One region of the Microbacterium sp. KKR3/1 genome, then DNA from elsewhere that is predicted to be linked to it. Evidence: riboswitches for the same ligand, from Rfam matches in the RefSeq annotation. Region 1 holds a riboswitch; the other holds the start of a gene.

Region 1 (3,192 bases):
GCACTGTTCGCCGTGAGGCCGATCAGCGCATCGGGTCCCAGTACCTCGCGCGCCCGCCGCACGGACGCATCGCCCTGCCCCAGATGCACGCCGTCGACGCGCGCACCCCGTTCGCGGGCGGCGACGGCAGCATCCAACCGGTCGTTCACGACGAGGAGCGCCCGTCCGTCGATCGCCCGCGACACCGCGATCAGCTGTTCGACGATCTCGGCCTCCGTCGCGGTCTTGTCCCGCACCTGGACGACGCGCACACCACCCTCCACAGCCTGACGGACGGTCTCGACGACACCACGATCACCGCAGAGTTCGGGATCGGTCACGAGATAGAGCGAGAGATCGGCGGTCACCGCGCACCGCTCTCGACGCGAGCCTCGGCGACGAGGTCTTCCGGGCGCAGCGCTGCGAGTGCATCCAGCAGCGAGACCGCGAAACTGCCCGGACCCCGTGCTGTCGTTGCGGCATGCTCGGCGGCGATCGTGTATCCGAGGCTCGCGGCGGCGACCGCCGTGAGCGCATCGTGCCCCGTCACCCTGGCGGCGCCGAGGAGCGCGGCCATGACTGCGCCGAGGGCACAACCGCCGCCGGTGACCCTGGTCAGGAGCTCATGACCGTTCGCGAGTCGCAGGACCCGCTCGCCGTCGGTGAGGAGATCGACCGGACCCGAGACCGCGACCACGGCACCCGTCCTCGTCGCCAGGGCAGCCGCAGCGTCGGCAGCGGCATCCGTACTGTCCGTCGCGTCGACACCTCGGCCACCCGCGCTGACTCCGGCGAGGGCGAGGATCTCGGAGGCGTTGCCTCGGATCGCGGTCGGGCGCTGATTGGCCAGGTCATGCGCCAGCGTCGTGCGGATCGGCAGGGTGCCGATCGCGACCGGATCGAGCACCCACGGTGTCCCGGACGCGGTCGCGCCGGCGACGGCTTCGAGGATCGCAGCCCGCTGCTCCGGCGTGGGCGTGCCGAGGTTGATCAGCAGGCCGGAGGCGACCCCGGCGAACAGCTCGGCCTCGCCGACGATGTCGACCATCGCGGGTGCCGCACCGGCGGCGAGCAGCACGTTGGCGGTGAACCCCGTGACGACCGCGTTGGTGATGCAATGCGTCAAGGGCGGAGCCTCACGCACCACCTCCCACAGCGCCGCGGCGGAGCCGACGAGATCGGTGGTGGATTCAGGACGCAGAAGATCGCTCATCGCGACATCCCTTCGCTAGTACGAACTAGATCAGGTTCGACGGGTCTGTTCTCAGCCGCGGATGCGGCACCCCGTGTCACTGCTCGCAGTCTAGCGATCGGCCAGGAGTGCGCGTTCCTCCGCCCGGGTGAGTCCGGCACGTCGCGGCCGATCGACGCCGCGGGCGCGCTCATCGACGATGACCCGCCCGATCGTGTCGGCGAGGGCGCGGAGCGAGCCTCCCGACGCACGGAACGCTGCGTTGGACCGCGTCATGAATCCCGTCATCTCCGGCGGCAGCCACAGCGGAAGCGACCGCGGTCCGGCCCAGTGCTCGACCTCCCGAGCGACGAGCCAGTCCTCGTCGGCGACGACCGTGTCACCGGAGTGCCCTGCTGCCGAACGTACCGCCTCCAGCACGTCGGCGAGCGAATGCCTGTCACCGATCGCGTTCACCACCCCGCTCCGCGTCACCGTCACGATGAACTCGGCCAGGTCGTCGACATCGATCACCTGCGCAGCTCTCCCCTCGAGCGGTGGCAGCAGCACCGGCTCCGCGCCGGCGCGCGTGAACGCCGCCGCCCAGTATCCGAACCTGTCGCTCGGATCTCCGTCCCCGACGATGAGCCCGGGGCGCACGATGAAGGCCCGCGCTCCGAGCGCCGAGACGGCGTCTTCGGCCGCGGCCTTCTGCGCCCCGTACTCGTAGACGTCTCCGGGACGGGCGGGCGGATGACGGGGAGCTGATTCGTCGGCCCCGACCGTCTCATCATCGGCGTACACGGACATCGAGGACACATACGTCCACCGTGCGGCACGCTCACCGAGAGCGTCGACGGCAAGAGCGACGTGCGACGCTTGCGAGGAGATGTCGACCACATGGTCCCAGTCGCGCTGCGCGAGTGCGTCGTACGCCTCGGCAGCCTCCCGGTCTCCGCGCACGAGCTCGGCACCCTCGGGCGCAGGTCGTGTTCCGCGGGCGAGACAGGTCACTGCCGCACCGGCATCGACCCATCGACGCGCGATCCGCCCCGAGAGCCAGCCCGTACCGCCGAGGATCAGCACATCCGACATGGCTCCATGTCAGCAGGAATCGACCACACGCGAAAGAGCTTCCGCTCAGAGCAGATTGCGCCCGAGGTCGTGCTCAGTCGCGCAGCGCCGCCCCGAACCGTTCGGCCGCCACCGCGACGCCCGCGAGCTTGGCCTCGGTGGCCTCCGCAGCGGTGAGGGTGCGGTCGTCGGCACGGAACCGCAGGGCGAACGTCAGGCTCTTGGAGCCTTCCGGCACCCCCTCCCCGCGATAGTCGTCGACGAGACGCACGGACTCGAGCATCGCACCGGCGCCCTCAGCGAGAGCCGCCTGCACATCCGCGGCGGGAACCTCGGCCGGCAACGTCAGCGAGACGTCCTGCGTGGCAGCAGGGAACGTCGACAGCGACGCGGCCACGACACGGCCGCCCGCGAGCGACAGGACGCGGTCGAGGTCCAGCTCGAACACGGTCGCACGGCCGGGGAGGTCGGCCCCCTCCGCCACCGCGGGGTGCAGCTCGCCGACGTAGCCGACCTCTTCCTCCGCGATCCGGAGGGATCCGGTGCGGCCGGGGTGGAGTGCGGCACGCTCGGCCTGCACGACGTCGATCTCGACTCCGGCGGCGGCGGCGATCACACGGACGGCGTCCAGCGCCTCGACCAAACCGGCGGGTTCGGCCGGGCGACCGGGCTGGCGCGGTGACACGTGGCCGGTGAGCAGCGCCGAGACGAACCGGTGCTGCGGCGGGATTGAGGCGTTCAGCGCGGCGAGCGTCTCTTCCGACGGGCGCTCCCCCAGGGGCGGCACATCCTCCGTACCGTACTCCACACCGGGCTCGGGCAGGAAGACGACGCCCGTCTCGAAGATCGCGAGGTCGGTGAGCCCGCGCGAGATGTTGCGGTGCGCGGTCTGCAGCAGACCGGGGATGAGCGATCGACGCAGGGAGGGCGCCTGACCATCGAGCGGATTCGCCAGGCGGATGCTCGGC
Region 2 (3,192 bases), on a different contig from region 1:
GTCGAGCACGATCACCTCCGGTGCCCCCGCCAACGCCGTCGCGACGGACAGCCGCCGCTTCTGGCCGCCGGAGAGCGTGAACGGGTTGGCCAGCGCGAGCGGCGCGAGGCCGAGTCGCTCGAGGAGATCATCGACGACGGCGTCCGTCCTCGCACGGTCCCAGCCGAGCGCGCGCGGACCGACAGCGAGCTCGTCACGCAGTGTCTGGGTGAGGAACTGGTGCTCCGGCTCCTGGAAGACCATGCCGATACGGGTGAGCAACTCGCGCGACGTCCACCGGATCGGGCGGGTGCCTTTGCGCCCCGCCAACTCGGGTGCCGACCGCACCTCTCCTGCTTCTTCGGGGATGAGTCCGGCGAGCGTGAGCGCAAGGGTCGATTTGCCCGCCCCGTTGGGCCCGGTGATCACGGTCGCGTTCGCTCGCGGTACGTGCAGGTCGAGTCCCGCCTGCACGACGACGCCCGTTTCCCTCGCAATCGAGAGCCCGGGGGCGGAGAGCGCATCGGGTGCCGTCACCCGCTCCAGCACGGGCAGGTCGATGCCCCGCTCGGGCACCCACACCCCGGCATCGGCGAGCACATCGCCGTGGACCGCGAACACGTGCTCGGGCGTCCCATCCGCGAGCAGCCCGCCGTCGGCCGCCAGCACGATCACACGCGTCATCAGATCGACCCAGACCGGCGTGCGATGCTCGACGACGATCAGTGTCGCACCGGAGGAGATCACCGCCCGCTCGACACTCGCCCGCACCTCGCGCACGCCCTCGGGGTCGAGGTTCGCGGTCGGCTCGTCGAGCAGCAGCAGGCCCGGGCGCATCGCGAGCACGCCGGCCAGCACCAGTCGCTGCTTCTGGCCGCCCGAGAGCGCCTTCGTGGGACGCTGCGGCGAGACGTCGAGGCCCACGGCGTCGAGAGCCTCCGCGACTCGGCCCGGGATCTCGGACGCCGCGACACCGAGATTCTCACAGCCGAACGCCACATCATCGCCGACTTTCGACAGCACGATTCCGGCATCGGGGTCCTGGAGGACGAGCCCCACGCGACCGTGCCGCGATTCCGGGGACGCGCCGTCGATGCGCAGGGCACCGGTGCGCTCCCCCTCGTCATCGCCACCCAGGACGCCGGCGAGACCGGCGAGCAGAGTCGACTTGCCCGCGCCCGATGCGCCGAGAAGCAGCACCCGCTCGCCCGGGTCGATCGTGAACGAGACGTCGGCGACGGCTGGGCACTTTCGACCGGCATACCGCCAGCCCCAGCCCGCAGCCTGCACGCGGGCCGGGGCGGCGAAGCTCACGCTCAGACCTCGCGCACGTGCTCTCGCCCGACGGCGAAGCGGTTGAGTGCGCCGGTGACGGCGAGGGCGCGCACGAGCAGCCACCCGACCACGCCCGCGAGGATCGCGCCCGAGATGACGACGCTGACCAGATAGATGGTGTTGAACTCGAGCGACTTCAGGATGTTCGGCGAGCTGCCGTAGAACAGCTCGAACACCCAGGCGGCGACCGCTGCGCCGACACCCGCGAGCGCGGCGACCACGATGCCGAAACGACGATAGAAGAACAGCGCGAAGATGATCTCCGCACCGAGGCCCTGCACGATGCCAGACAGCACGGTCGAGACGCCCCACACGTTGCCGATCAGCATCGACACGATCGCCGCGACCAGCTCGACCACCAGCGCGGCGCCCGGCTTGCGGATCACGAGGCCGCCGACGACGCCGCCGAGCAGCCAGATGCCGACGGCGATGCCGCCGAGACCCGGGGTCAGGGCGTCAGCGGCGCCGAACCAGGCGTAGCCGATGGTGTTCCAGCCCCAGAAGACGAGGCCGATCGCGACGCCGAGGACGGCGGCGACGACGATGTCGACGACGCGCCAGCGCCAGATCGACGTGGGTCGCAGACCGTTCGCGGCGGATGTCTGCTTCGCGGATGCGGACGTGGACGTACTCATCTGAACTCCTCCCTGCGCTGGCATGACCCAGATCAGGTTCGACGGTCGAAGCGCGATTCGCTCCCTCTCAGCCCGGCTCGCCGGACTCCCGTGGTTGTGCTGATGATCTTACCCGGTGGCGACACCGGCGTGGCGACAGGGCTTCGCGCCGCGGAACACGCCGGGGATTGGGTACCGTAAACGAGTGACCGCTTCAGATCCCGCCGACGAGGCGACGGGCGTCGTCAGCGACGACGGCTCGCGGACGGCCGCCCCCTCCGGGCCTGTGGACGACCTGGCGATCGCGTCGGACCCCGCCGCCCCCGCATCGGAGAGCGCCGCACCCTTCGCCGCCGATCGACTCTTCGCCGGCGACACGCCCCCGTCGGATCCCTCCGTCGTCTCCGCCGTCCCGGTCGACGCCGCCGCGATCGGCGCGCTGTTCACTGTGGACCGGACGCCCGCACGACGCCACGGCACGGCTTCGCCAGACGACCCCGCGCCGGCGTCCGATCCGGAGCCCGTGCTCGACCCGGAGCCCGTGCACGACCCGGAGCCGGCGCTCGACCCGGAGCCGGCGGATGGTCCCGCGACTCCGCCACTCACGAAGCCGCCCTTCCAGCCCCGCCGACGCGGCGAGGGTGAGGAGGCGCAGGAGCCCGATGAGGCCGAGGCGCTCGTCGACGGCGCGGCCGTGCAGTGGGCCGACGGCACGACGGGCGCGACCGCACTGACCTGGGTCGATGCCGCCGCCGTCGGTGCGCACACGGCCACGGCGACGTTCGAGCAGACCCCGGAAACCGAACAGAACGGCGGGCTCCTCCGTGGGGCTCGCCTGCGGCCGGCCATCGCTCGCCCGGGAATCCTGGTGCCGCTGGTCGCGCTCACCGCGCTGGTCGCCGGCTATGCGGGCACGACTTTGCTCTGGCCGCTGCACGAGGTTCCGCCGACGGCGCAGTCCGTCGAGTTCGACACGGTTCCCGCTCCCGCCGCGACGATCACCTGGCCGAGTGAGGGCAGCGCGTCCGTCGGCATCGCCGGGCTCACCACCGCGGCGTCGATCACCGATCCGGTGAGCATCGCGAGCATCACCAAGGTCGTGAGCAGCTTGATGGTGCTCGACCGCATGCCCCTCGCCCTCGGCGAGCAGGGGCCGGAGTTCGGCTTCACCTACGGCGACAGCGTGGACTACTGGAACTACCGGCGCAGCGATCAGTCTGCACTCGATGTCCCCGTCGACGGCGTCCTCACCGAGTACCAGATG

The links. Region 1 has a riboswitch for thiamine pyrophosphate ahead of thiM (hydroxyethylthiazole kinase). Riboswitches for the same ligand answer to the same signal wherever they lie in the genome.
Region 2: it holds a riboswitch for thiamine pyrophosphate, as region 1 does, so the genes downstream of both, LVJ59_RS12215 (ECF transporter S component) here and thiM (hydroxyethylthiazole kinase) in region 1, are expected to answer to the same signal.

The regions. Positions count from the first base shown of each region.
Region 1 covers NZ_JAJSDW010000003.1:16,238-19,429, forward strand. The annotation lists gene LVJ59_RS14935 (bifunctional hydroxymethylpyrimidine kinase/phosphomethylpyrimidine kinase) at 1-347, opposite strand, end outside; gene thiM (hydroxyethylthiazole kinase) at 344-1,192, opposite strand; TPP riboswitch at 1,183-1,276, opposite strand; gene LVJ59_RS14945 (NAD-dependent epimerase/dehydratase family protein) at 1,283-2,245, opposite strand; gene pheT (phenylalanine--tRNA ligase subunit beta) at 2,319-3,192, opposite strand, start outside.
Region 2 covers NZ_JAJSDW010000002.1:114,107-117,298, reverse strand. The annotation lists gene LVJ59_RS12220 (ABC transporter ATP-binding protein) at 1-1,299, opposite strand, end outside; gene LVJ59_RS12215 (ECF transporter S component) at 1,296-1,949, opposite strand; TPP riboswitch at 1,940-2,051, opposite strand; gene LVJ59_RS18120 (D-alanyl-D-alanine carboxypeptidase) at 2,134-3,192, shown strand, end outside.